One region of the Lysinibacillus canaveralius genome, then DNA from elsewhere that is predicted to be linked to it. Evidence: a T-box and tRNA genes for the amino acid it is inferred to sense, from the RefSeq annotation. Region 1 holds a T-box; the other holds one or more tRNA genes.

Region 1 (7,042 bases):
TTGTGTATTTCTCTTCATAATCCGCAAGCTTTTCTCGTTCAGCATTCACTAATGCTTCCGGTGCTTTTGAAACGAATTTTTCGTTTGAAAGCTTACCTGTTACTAATTTAACTTCCTTCGCCCACTTTTCAAGCTCTTTTTGTAAACGTGCGATTTCCTCTTCAACGTTTATTAAACCTGCTAGTGGTAAGAACAATTCTGCTCCGGAAACAACGGCTGACATCGTTTGGCCCGGTGCTTCAATACCTACACCGATTTCAAGTGTTTCTGGATTACAGAATTTTTCGATGTACGCTTTATTTGCTTCAAGTACTAATGCTGTCGCTTCGTCCTTCGCTGAAATATAAAGCGGTACTTGCTTACTCATCGGTGTATTTACTTCCGCACGGATGTTACGTACAGAACGGATGATATCCATTAACAGTTTCATATCGCCGGCTTCCGCCTCAAAGTCAAATTCAGGGCGTACTGTTGGCCAAGCTGCAACTGTAATAGACTCTCCTTCATGCGGCAAATGCTGCCAGATTTCCTCTGTAACAAACGGCATAAATGGATGCAGCAGACGCATTGTTTGATCTAGTACATACGCTAAAACAGAACGTGTCGTTTTCTTCGCTGCTTCATCTTCACCGTAAAGAGGCAATTTCGCCATTTCAATATACCATGAGCAGAAATCATCCCAAATAAAGTTATACAGCTCGCGGCCTACTTCACCGAATTCATATTTATCGGACAATGCTGTTACGCGTTCAATCGTATTGTTTAAACGAGATAGAATCCATTTATCCGCTACAGATAAATCACCTGATAAATCGATTTCCTTGTATGACATGCCTTCCATGTTCATCAAGGCAAAGCGAGAGGCGTTCCAGATTTTATTGATGAAGTTCCAAGTAGCTTCTACTTTTTCTGTCGTATAGCGTAAGTCCTGACCAGGAGAAGAACCTGTCGCCAGGAAGTAACGCAATGAATCCGCACCATATTGGTCGATCACATCCATTGGGTCAACCCCATTACCTAGAGATTTCGACATTTTGCGGCCTTCCGCGTCACGTACAAGTCCGTGGATCAGTACATCTTTAAATGGACGTTCACCTGTGAATTCTTTTCCTTGGAAAATCATACGGCTTACCCAGAAGAAGATGATATCATAGCCTGTTACCAATGTGCTTGTAGGATAGTAGCGTGTAAATTCTTCATTTGTTTCATCCGGCCAGCCCATTGTTGAAAATGGCCATAATGCAGATGAGAACCAAGTATCAAGCACGTCTTCATCTTGCGTCCAGTTTTGTGCATCAGCAGGTGCTCCCTTGCCTACATAAATTTCACCTGTTTCATTGTGATACCAAGCTGGGATTTGATGCCCCCACCATAACTGTCTAGAAATACACCAGTCATGGATATTTTCCATCCAGCGATTATACGTATTTTCAAAACGATTTGGTACGAAGTTTACTTTTTCTTCTTCGTTTTCCTGTATCGCAAGTGCCTGCTCAGCAAGTGGGCCCATTTTAACAAACCATTGTTTTGAAAGATACGGCTCTACAACTGCACCCGAACGCTCAGAGTGTCCGACTTGGTGTACGTGTGGCTCAATTTCAATAAGTACACCTGCCTCCTGCAAGTCTTTTACGATTTGCTTACGGCATTCGAAACGGTCCATCCCTGCATATTTGCCTGCAAGGTCGTTCATTGTTCCGTCTTCATTCATTACTAAAATACGCTCTAAGTTGTGGCGGTTCCCTACTTCGAAGTCGTTCGGGTCATGTGCCGGTGTCATTTTTACAACACCTGTACCGAATTCCATATCTACATAATCATCTGCTACGATTGGAATTTCACGACCTACGATTGGTAAAATGACCGTTTTGCCAATCAAGTGCTTGTAGCGCTCATCTTCAGGGTGTACAGCTACACCGGAGTCACCAAGCATTGTTTCCGGACGTGTTGTTGCAACGCGTAATTTACCAGAGCCATCAGCTAATGGGTATTCCATATGGTAGAATGCACCCTCTACCTCTTTATGAATTACTTCAATATCAGATAACGCTGTTTTCGCTGCCGGATCCCAGTTGATAATACGCTCACCACGGTAGATTAAGCCTTTTTCATATAGCTTTACAAAGACCTCTTTTACCGCATCGGATAAGCCCTCATCTAATGTGAATCGTTCACGGGAATAATCCAGGGCAAGACCTAGCTTAGACCATTGCGCTCGAATATGAGAAGCGTACTCTTCCTTCCACTCCCACGTTTTTTCTAAGAATTTTTCACGACCTAAATCGTAGCGGGAAAGGCCCTCACCCCGTAGCTTTTCTTCTACTTTTGCTTGTGTTGCGATGCCTGCATGGTCCATACCAGGAAGCCATAATGCATCATATCCCTGCATGCGTTTCATGCGGATAATGATATCTTGTAATGTTGTATCCCATGCGTGACCAAGGTGTAATTTACCTGTTACATTTGGTGGTGGAATAACAATAGAATACGGCTCCTTGCCGCTTTCAGGTTGTGCTTCGAAAAATTTCCCGTTTAACCACCATTCATAGCGGCCAGCTTCAGTGCCTTTGGGATCGTACTTTGTCGGCATTGTGATTTCTGTCATAATGACTCCTCCTTGTAGAAAATAAAAAACTCCCTCGTCAACAAAAGGACGAGGGAGTTAGTTCGCGGTACCACCTTTAATTCCAAAACGGCGCAAGTCAAGCGTTCGCATTCTGCGTCACTCTTCACTCAGCAATCCTCATGAACCGTATGTTCACTCCGGCTGCCTCATTTCATCGTTCCTTGACTGACAAACGCTTTCTTTTGCGCCTTCTATCTGTCAAGGGTTCGCATTCTGCGTCACTCCTCATTCAGCAATCCTTATGAACTGTATGTTCACTCCGGCTGCCTCATTTCGTCGTTCCTTGACTGACAAACGCTTTCTTTTGCGCCATTCATCTGTCAAGGGTTCGCATGGCTTTCCATTTTGGCTCTTCATTCGTTAACGGTGTTTAACCGGCACTTTACTACTATCATTTCATAAAGGCTGCTCCTAGGCTACGTTCAAATGGGCCGCTTTGGAAACTTTTCAGCTACCGTTTCCTCTCTAACAAAGGGCGTTCATTCTACTCTTCCCAATCATTGCATCACATATTTAGTTACCTGCTATTGTAATCAATTTATGCTGTTTTTTCAAGCTTTGTTACATATCATGACCCTTTTTCATTAAACTAATCACATTTTTTATAAAAGAGACTCTTCTTATGATAGGTAAAAGCATGAGATAACAGAGTGTGTCGTGCGGATGGTCTTCGGAATAAACTATGGTAACTAGATTTTTTTGAAAGTTTATACTGATTACAAAATAAAAGGTACGATACCTTTTTCTTTCGTGAAGGGACCTGCAAACAGAAACTACTTCTGCTTATTTGATATGCTTCTTGCTGCATGTATGCCTGGTCAGGAATTGTTCGTTACAAGAAAGTTTTTCATAGAATTGAAAAAGACTACCCCTCTTCAGGATAGCCTTCATTTTTAACGAAAGGAGTTATATTATGAGAAAACACTACAACCCTTACTTACTACCGCCATGGCTTCGGAAAACTCGCTTTTATTGCCGGACAATTATCATACCGATCACTGTTTTCCAGGGCTGTCGTACATTGTTCTTCCCAACAACATGGGATTTTATCTTACTGTGTGTGTTGGGACTGATTGCGTATCTACTGATTACGGACTTTATTTAACGGAAAGGATTCTTTTCGATATCCATCTTCTAAGTGGAACAGAAACTCTGTAGATTCCTGCCGGCTTTCATCCATAAACTCTTCATCGCGCTCTTCTATGAGCTCTTCATGGCTTTCATCTACCACTTTCACAGCAATTTTTTCTGCAATTTCTTCAGTAATTTCTTTAGTGATTTCATCTACTCTATTTTCAGCAGCTTCTTCCGTAACTTCTTCAGGAATCTCTTCAGGGATGTTTTCAGGAATGTTTTCAGGAATGTTTTCAGCTATTACTTCAATCATTTCTTTCACACTGCTTTCCATTACATCTTCTACTGCTTTTGCTTTACGTATTTCTTGAATGTCTTTTCCGGAGCTTTCAACCGCTTTTTCGATAAAGATTTTTTCATGGTCTGTTACTTCTGTAGTTGTAATTTCATCATAAACACACATCACCTGCCAGGCGATATCAAAAGCATCACCGCAAGTAGTTTGAATATCTTCAACCCGTAAACTTTTTAATTCCATCTTCGGCAGCTCCAATCGAAATGGTAAGGCATATTCAAAGTACCCTTCATCCTCCATTACATCTACATGTTCAATCAGCGTGCCCATCTCCGGGCGGGCATGCTTTTGTCGGTCAAACTCTACCCTCGCCATTATATGATAGATACCTTGTATGCGGAGCTCCTCAGGCAATTGTTCGCATTCCCAGTTTGCCTGGACATTTATTAATTTCACATCTTTTACGCACCCGAAGTCATTAGGAAATGTAAATGTTTCCTTCACATGCCAATCCATCGTTTGTGACAAAAAAATCCCTCCTTGCAACACCGTATGCGGAAAGGAGGGATTTATTCATTATTTAGCTAGTATTCGTATTTCACAGCTGCTTCTTTTTTCATATCAACGTTAGCAAACAAAACTATCTTATCGTGCAAGTTTTTCAAATACTTTATGGAAAGCAGCTACCGTTTTGGCAATATGTTCTTCTGTATGTGCCGTTGAAATGAACAAGCCTTCAAATTGTGACGGGGGCAGGAAGATACCTTCTTCCGCCATCAATTTGAAATACTCAGCGAACAATGCCAGATCAGACATTTTAGCAGACTCAAAATCAACTACGTCTTCATTTGTGAAGAAGAAACCGATCATAGAACCTGCACGGTTAACTGTATGCGGAATATTGTATTTCGCAGCTGCTTCACGGAAGCCAGCTTCCAGCTGATCCCCTAGCTTTTTGAAATATTCATAAGAATCTTTCGTCAGACGAGATAATGTTTCATAGCCCGCAGTCATAGCAAGCGGGTTTCCTGATAATGTTCCTGCCTGATAAATTGGACCAGCCGGTGCGATTTTTTCCATGATCTCTCGTTTCCCTGCAAATGCTCCTACCGGAAGCCCACCGCCGATTACTTTTCCTAATGTTGTTAAATCCGGTGTAACCCCATAATAGCCTTGGGCACAGCCATAATCTACACGGAAGCCTGTCATCACCTCATCAAAAATGAGGACAGTACCATGCTTTTCTGTTAACTCACGTAAACCTTTTAAAAATTCTGGCTTTGGTGGTACAACCCCCATATTCCCAGCAACAGGTTCCACGATTACCGCAGCTAAATCGCTGCCGAACTTTTCAAATACTACTTTTGCAGACTCTAAATCATTGTACGCAACTGTTAATGTATTTTTTGCAATATCAGCTGGCACCCCTGGTGAATCCGGCAAGCCAAGTGTTGCTACACCTGAACCTGCTTTAATTAATAAAGAGTCGCCATGGCCATGATAAGAACCTTCGAATTTCAGGATTTTGTCACGCCCTGTGTAGCCGCGTGCTAAACGAAGCGCTGACATCGTTGCTTCTGTACCAGAGGAAACAAAGCGAATCATTTCGATTCCAGGTACACGATCCATTACAAGTTTAGCCAATTGATTTTCTGATAGCGACGGTGCTCCAAACGAAGTAGCTTTCGCTGCTTGCTCCTGTATTGCTTTTACAACGTTTGGCTCAGAGTGTCCCAAAATAAGCGGGCCCCAAGATAATACGTAGTCGATATATTCGTTTCCATCGATATCTTTAATAATGGCACCTTTTCCAGACTCCATGAAAATCGGGTCCATATTTACCGATTTAAATGCACGGACTGGTGAATTGACACCGCCTGGCATTAGATCAACCGCTTCTGCAAATGCAGCTTTTGATTTTTCGTATGAACGCATATTATTTCTCCTCCAACCAGCGACAGACGTCTTTTGCATGGTACGTAATAATTAAGTCAGACCCTGCACGCTTCATGCCAAGTAACGTTTCCATGACAACCGATTTTTCATCAATCCAGCCATTTAACGCAGCTGCCTTCACCATCGCATATTCACCTGATACGTTATACGCTACGATTGGCAGCGGGAAGTTATTTTTCACATCACGGATGATGTCAAGGTAGGCAAGCGCCGGTTTGACAATCAGGAAGTCTGCTCCCTCTTCTACATCAGATGTGGCTTCACGGATGGCTTCCATACGATTCGATGGGTCCATTTGATATGTTTTACGGTCTCCGAATTTTGGTGCCCCGTCCGCAGCTTCGCGGAATGGACCATAGTAGCCCGATGCATATTTTACTGCATATGACATAATCGGAATATGTTCAAAACCAGCTTCATCAAGTCCTGCGCGGATTGCTGCTACGAAGCCGTCCATCATATTAGAAGGCGCAATAATATCCGCTCCTGCTTCCGCCTGGGAAATCGCTGTTTTTGCTAATAAATTCAATGAAGGGTCATTTAAAATTTGATCACCTTCAACCACGCCGCAATGGCCGTGATCAGTAAATTCACACAAACAAGTATCAGCAACGACCAATAATTCTGGATGGCGCTCTTTAATAAAGCGTGTCGCCTTTTGGACAATACCATGATCATGGTAAGCCCCTGAGCCTACTGCATCTTTCTCTGCCGGCAGACCGAATAAAATGACTGCCTTGATACCTAATGCAACAACCTCGTCAACCTCAACCTCTAGCTTGTCTAACGAAAATTGATATACTCCCGGCATCGATTGCACCGGATTTTTTATATTTTCGCCTTCAATGACGAAAATCGGATAAATCAAATCTTCTTTGTGCAAGTATGTTTCTTTTACTAATGCACGCATGCTCGCATTTTGACGTAAGCGGCGATGACGTTGGAAAAATAGTTCTGTCATTTTTCTTCCTCCAATAAAATGATTTCCTCTACTACGGCCTGCATTGTATAGGTTTTCGGCTGCACATACACTTCCACTCCAAGTGTGCGAAGTGCATTTGCCGTAATGTGGCCGATTGCTGCGGCAGAAA
Region 2 (7,042 bases), 490 kb from region 1:
GTCAACAGAAGGAAGAACAAAAAGTTTCCTTTTCTTCTGTTTTAGATAGCCCTCTTATTTTATTTCCGAACAGTCATCAATGCAGAAAATTGCTTAATAAGACCAGCGCTAAATTTGGTAAGAAGTTAGAGCCGATCATTGAAACGTCTAGTATTAAATCGATTCTGAATCTAGTTCGAAATGATGTCGGTCTTAGTGTTGTCTCACGTACATTGTACGAATTTTATGATACAGAGGATTTATTTTTCCAGCGTATTGAAAAACCAGCTTTGACTAGGGACGTTTATCTCGTAATGAAAAAGAATTGTTTTATTAATTATGCAGCACGTGAATATATTAAATTATTAGTACGTGAAATCGAAAAGCTTCATTTTCATACAGAGAAAGAGGCAATGCAATCTTTGTCTAATTTTGTATTATAGTTTGTATCTATCATTATCATAGAAATGATGTAATAGACTGACGGTATAGTCCTCTTTACAATGAAGACAAGGCCACTCATGAAAATGAGAAATAAATATGGCAAGGGGGTTTATCATCAACTGGGAATGCCTATAAATTTTTTGCCAGCATTTCATCAAGTAAAAAACTAATTATGAGGTGATTGTTAATGAGTAAGGATTTAAAGCAATTCATCAGAAATGAAGCGTTTTTGGGTAAAGTTGTTTCAGCTGAGGAGGCAGCTTCTTGGATTGAAGACGGAATGAACCTTGGCATGAGTGGATTTACGCTTTTCGGTGAGCCGAAAGAATTTCCTCTTGCACTTTCCAAGCGTGGTGAGAAAGAAGACTTTAAGGTGAACTTATATACGGGTGCTTCGTTAGGCCCGACAGCTGACCAATCAATGGCCGAAGCCGGTATCCTTAACTTACGTGTTCCTTACCAGGGCAATGCTGTGATGCGCGGGAAAATCAATAGAGGTGAGATTTTCTATATTGACCAGCATCTATCACACACAGCAGAAGAGGTACGAAAAGGAACATTAGGAAAAATTGATTATGCCGTTATTGAAGCCGCTGCCATCACGGAGGAAGGCTATATTATTCCGACAGGTTCTGTAGGAAACTCGCCGATTTTTGTAGAAAGAGCCGAAAACGTTATCATTGAGCTAAACACCTCTGCCCCGAGCGCATACGAAGGGCTTCACGATATTTATGTACAGAAAGATCAAGGGGAACGAAGAGAGATTCCTATTTACAATGTGGCAGACCGGATTGGAGAAATCGGTATTAAAGTCAATCCAGACAAAGTAAAAGGAATTGTTTTATCGGAGCAGCCTGATATCCCTTCCCCATTATTTGAGCCAAATGAGGAAACACAGCAAATTGCCAATCACTTATTAAGCTTCCTAGCTGGAGAAGTGGAGGCAGGAAATTTACCAGAGTCATTAGCCCCATTACAGTCCGGCGTAGGTTCTGTTGCGAATGCTGTTTTAAATGGGATGAAGCATTCTCAGTTTAAGGATATCGAAGTATTTTCTGAAGTGCTGCAGGATGGTGTCTTTGACTTGATCGATGCAGGGATCGTTAAATTTGCAGCAGGTACTTCGTTCTCGCTTTCTAAGAAACGTGTAGATTCATTAGCCGGGGATTTAGAAAAATACAAGGACAAAATTATGTTTAGACCGCAGGAAATTTCTAATAACCCGGAAGTCATCCGCCGGTTAGGTATTATTTCATTTAACACTGCTCTTGAAGTAGATATTTACGGAAATGTCAATTCAACTCATGTGAGCGGAACAAAAATTATGAATGGAATCGGCGGTTCTGGAGATTTTGCCCGTAACGCCAAAATTACAATCTTTGTCACATCATCTTTGGCAAAAGACGGGGCTATTTCAGCAATCGTTCCTTTCGTATCACATATTGACCATACAGAACATGATGTAGATGTCATTGTGACAGAGCAAGGTTATGCTGACCTGCGTGGACTGCCGCCGGTAAAAAGAGCAGAAAAACTGATTGAAATTGCACATCCTACTTACAGACCACAGTTACGCGCTTACTTTGAAGAAGCAAAAGAAAAGGTTGGCGGTCATACTCCGCATATTCTTGAAAAAGCTTTCTCATTCCATACAAGCCTTAAAGAAAAAGGCACGATGTTAATGAGTGAGGAAAACTAAAAATAACGAATAAGGAAAGGGGCTTAAAAATGGATGTACGATACCCAATTGGGCAACTGCAGGTTCCTGAAGAAGTAACATTAGAAAATGTTCAAGATTGGCTAAAGGAGATCGAAATTTACACAACACGCTTAAGAGAAACGGTTGATTCATTAAGTGATGAAGAATTAAGCAAAACATATCGCGAAGGTGCCTGGACAGTTCGTCAGCTTATTCATCATATTGCAGATTCCCAGCTGAATATGTATCAGCGTTTGAAGCTGGCTTTAACAGATGAAAATCCAACCATACCGGGGTTCGACGAAGAAAAGTGGGCGGTCCAGCCGGATACAAAGCTCCCTGTCGAGCCTTCGATTAAAATGCTTGAAGGGATCAATGAGCGCATTGTATCTTTAGGATCCAGTTTAACTGAAGAACAATTAGGCCGAACTTTTATCCACCAGAAAAACGGTCAAGTAACAGTTGCAGCAAAAGTTGCAAAATTAGCCTGGCATGAAAACCATCACTTGGCTCATATCAAAATCGCATTATCAAATTAATACAATCTGTGTTGAATTGGCTTTTCGAACTTCGATAAGCCAATTTTTTCATTAGTCGCTCTGCCCTCTTACTAATATGTTTGGAGCAGCCTATCATGCGTTAGCCGTTCTAAGGATAACTGTTCAAATGACTCCCTAGAGTAAAAAGCAAAATAAAAAAACAGCAAATCCATATGCATTAAGGATTTGCTGCTTGTTAAACTGATGGTCTCGACAGGGTTCGAACCTGCGACCCCCACCTTGTCGAGGTGGTGCTCTCCCAGCTGAGCTACAAGACCGTATATACTAAAACGACATCACTTACATAGCAATCATAACACATCTTTTTTTGAATGGGTATCCCTGAAAAACATATTTTTTCCTTAGTATTTTAGTCTCCTAAAAATGTCTAACTTTTAAGAATAAGTTCCCCGTGGAACCATATAATTGATAACAAAGAATTTTCGGCAGAATGAATATATTTATTACAATCGTTAATATGACGCACTGACTTTATGCTGTTTATCCTACTCTCCTCTTTCACATAATTTTAAATTTCATCTTGACGAAATGAAAAAGAGCGTGTATATTCAAATTAAATTATCTCGAATTCGAGATTCTTGATTTCAAAACAGGGGGAATTAAACATGACAAACTGGACAGTAGATCAATCACATTCAAACGTTGGCTTCTCGGTTAAACATATGATGGTATCAAAGGTAAAAGGAGTATTTGAAGATTACTCTGCAACAGTAACTACAGCTGATTTATCGGATTTATCAGATGCAACAATTACATTTGATATTCAAGTAGCTTCAATCAGCACGAAATCAGAGGACCGTGACAACCACTTACGTTCAGCAGACTTTTTTGATGCGGATCAATATCCAACAATTTCATTCCAATCAACAGATATCGCAAAAGATGGCGATGATTACAAAGTAACTGGTGACTTAACGATTAAAGATGTAACAAAACCAGTCACATTTAATGTTGAATTCAATGGTAGAGGAACAAATCCATGGGGTGTTGAGGTATACGGATTTGAAGCTGAAACGAAAATTAACCGTGATGAATTTGGCTTAACATGGAACGCAGCTTTGGAAACAGGCGGCGTATTAGTCGGCAAAGAAATTAAAATTAATGTTGACCTAGAAGTCAACCCAGCTTAACTATACAAAGAAGCATGCGTCCAATAAGTACGCATGCTTCTCTCTTTATAAGTCCCAACCTAGCTTAAATAAAACAATCCGCCGTTAACCATATCTACCTTAATGCGAGGTGTATATTGCTCCTCCAGCGCCTTCTTCTCAAGCTCATAGCTTTCAGGCTTTGTGACGGAATCCACATAAAAGTACTCGAGCACTTCCAAGTCACGCAGCCATCTTGCCTCTGCCGCTTTTGCCCAGGAATGGTCATCTTCAATAATCATTTCCTCCACCAGAATATCAAGACGATCCAGCGCACGTGCAGGCTTAATAATATAAGGAACAGTAAAGGCGTTCTCCGGTATGTCTGCATGAAGTTCCCGATTCTTCAACTCTTCCTGAAAGTTTTCTACTACCCGCCCTGTCAGTAAATTAATGCCGAGCGAATAGATCATTTCCTTCGTATGGTTACAGTAGTATGAAATTTTATAGTTAACGCCCAGCCATGGAGTCAGGATTATATCATTCCTATGCCCTGTATACTCATACAGTTTAACAAAGGCACCCAAATCCTTTGTCGCTTCAAACAACAGACTAAGCCTTGGGGAACCGAAATGGATCATTTCCCCTTTGATATCATCCTCGAGATTTGTCCGATCTGTAATTAATGTCAGCTGAAGAGGTGCCGGCTCTATTCCCGCGCTCTCGACATATTGCCAATAATACGGTCGATTCATAATTTTTTTATCCATCTCTTCCGTCAGTTGTACAACTAAATAATGCGGATGCTCTGTTAAAATCGGACAATTTGTTTCTTGAAAGAATGTTTGCAAGTACTGATGAACCTGTTGTGGATACATGCGCTTCCTCCTCTTTAGATTGATTCCTTATAGCCGGCTAGGATATCATCCAGCTCACCGACCACCTTTTCAAATACATCAATCTTTTCATATAGCAGATCTAAAATATGCTGCTCGATTGTATCCTGGACAGCCAGATTGTAAATGTGCACATCATGCTCTTGACCGAGACGATGCACACGCCCAATCCGCTGCTCCAGCTTCATCGGATTCCACGGCAGATCATAGTTGATGACATGGTGGCAAAACTGAAGGTTAATCCCCTCACCGCCGGACTCAGTCGCAATAAGTACCTGTGCCTTATCCCTGAATAGCTGCTTCATCCAGTCCCGCTTGCTTTTGCTGAACTTCCCATTGAAGGGCACACTTGTTATCCCCTTTGTCCCTAAATACCATTGCAAATACGTCTGGCTGGCCCGGTATTCTGTGAAAATGATGACTTTATCATCTGCCTGCGAGATAATCTCATACACTTTTTCCGCTTTTGAGTTAACCTCCATCTCCATCAGCTTCTCCACCAAAGCCTCTACGTACGTAATTTCTTCCTCACTCGTGCACTTAGACATCATATAGTTCAGTGTCATACAAGCCGCTTCCTTACTACTGCAAATCTCTTTTTGCAGTGTAATCATTGAAAAACTGCCTGAAAAAACTGAGGATATATCCTTTAAGCCAGATAGCAGTTTATATGCTTCCTGCTCTTCTTTCGTAAACTGGATTTGGATGTTCTGTACCTTTCGATTCGTCCATTCTACACCCGTATCCTGTCTTCTGTTACGAACCATTACCTGGTTCACCAGCTCTTTCAAATACTCCTCATGCTCGACCGTCCGCTTGCTGGCTGAGAAAGAAGTCTGGAACGCTTCAAAGTTTCCTAAATGACCAGGCTTCAATAATGAAATTAAATAAAACAGCTCAAATACATCATTTTGAATGGGTGTAGCCGTCAGCAGTAAACAAAACTTTTTCTTTAATGTCTGTACAAATTCATATGCCTTTGTTTTATGATTTTTCAGCTTATGTGCCTCGTCAATAATAATCATGTCATAATCCTGCTCATAAATGAGCTCCCGATGCGGACTTTTCTTTGCCGTATCCATGCTCATCACCATGATTTCTGATTGATCGATCCCGTATTTTTTCTTATAGGCAATTGCCGGGATGAAAAACTTATGATTCAGCTCCTCTACCCATTGATTGATCAAGGAAGCCGGAGCCAAAATGAGTACTTTCTTTACCAAACCGCGGATCATGTATTCCTTCAGCACAAGCCCCGCTTCGATTGTTTTCCCAAGCCCTACCTCGTCTGCCAGGATCGCTTTGCCGTTCATCCTCTCGATCACCGTTTCTGCAGCCTCCAGCTGATGGGCAAGCGGCGTGAAGTGCGGCAAGTATTTTGGTGCTTGAAGACCGGTAAAGTCAGTAATCAGGTTATTTTTCGCCATGTCATAGCTCATATTATAAAGAGCCCATTTATCCCAAGGCCCGTTATCTTCCAAACGCTTTAAAAATTCTGCCTTCCAATCTGACGACCTTTCGATATACATAAACACACCTCGCGGCTACTATTTTTACATAGGGTGCCCGAAATCGAGAGGTGTATGAGAATATATATTGTTTTGTAGGATGTATTATTTGGCAATGTTTTTCTGGCGTTATCGTTTTGCGAAATCAACAGGATGGATAGACTGGAAATGGGTACATAAATTATTGAAAATAAATCTTTTAAAGAAAGGATATCATTAGAGCCATTTATATAAAAAGTACCTGACTCTTACGCGAATCAGGTACTCCAGCTATTCTTATATTAAGTAGACTTAATGGTTCGATTATAAATTTCAAATTAGAACGCCGCTAGCTGCTCATCTGTTAAATTTTGTGCTCCCATATATTGGACTTTTGGTGCACCATCAATATATTTAACAACTGCATAGCGCTGCACATTCGGCTTTACCCAGTTGCGGGCTTCATCCGGCCAGTTAGAAATACCATCTGCCAGCATCTCCTCCGCTGTCATTACCGGAGTTGTCATTGCTGAATATTCCATATAGTTGAACTCATCATCGACAAATGTCACATAGTATACATCATCAAATACCTTATACACATCTTGGTATTCACGATTAATGTCATCACTGAAAATACCTTGCGGGTACGCATAGAACTTGCCTAACTCATATGTAATCAGCGATTGTGAAATCATATCTCTTCTAGGGAAGAAGTTATTTTCCATATCCAATTCCACACCGAATGTCTCTCTGTACTTCTCTTTTACCGTATCCCCGTCAAAGGTCATTTCCAAATCATTTGGCGTTTCATTTTCAATATTGTTGGCTTGGATAACATGCATAACCAGCCCTTCTGCATGGTCCTGCTTGTCGAGATTAATGCTCA

What was found. The T-box of region 1 lies ahead of AA0Y26_RS15085 (valine--tRNA ligase). A T-box ahead of a tRNA ligase gene usually reads a tRNA of that ligase, here a tRNA-Val.
Region 2: it encodes a tRNA-Val, which carries the amino acid that the T-box ahead of AA0Y26_RS15085 (valine--tRNA ligase) is inferred to sense. The anticodon was not compared.

Annotation. Positions count from the first base shown of each region.
Region 1 is NZ_CP154840.1:2,964,640-2,971,681, forward strand. It holds gene AA0Y26_RS15085 (valine--tRNA ligase) at 1-2,605, opposite strand, end outside; T-box leader at 2,647-3,136, opposite strand; gene AA0Y26_RS15090 (hypothetical protein) at 3,540-3,731, shown strand; gene AA0Y26_RS15095 (hypothetical protein) at 3,708-4,523, opposite strand; gene hemL (glutamate-1-semialdehyde 2,1-aminomutase) at 4,641-5,930, opposite strand; gene hemB (porphobilinogen synthase) at 5,932-6,912, opposite strand; gene AA0Y26_RS15110 (uroporphyrinogen-III synthase) at 6,909-7,042, opposite strand, start outside.
Region 2 is NZ_CP154840.1:3,450,104-3,457,145, forward strand. It holds gene AA0Y26_RS17495 (LysR family transcriptional regulator) at 1-422, shown strand, start outside; gene AA0Y26_RS17500 (succinate CoA transferase) at 611-2,122, shown strand; gene AA0Y26_RS17505 (YfiT family bacillithiol transferase) at 2,152-2,661, shown strand; tRNA gene AA0Y26_RS17510 (tRNA-Val) at 2,867-2,939, opposite strand; gene AA0Y26_RS17515 (YceI family protein) at 3,288-3,812, shown strand; gene AA0Y26_RS17520 (YqhG family protein) at 3,872-4,648, opposite strand; gene AA0Y26_RS17525 (DEAD/DEAH box helicase) at 4,663-6,195, opposite strand; gene AA0Y26_RS17530 (hypothetical protein) at 6,492-7,042, opposite strand, start outside.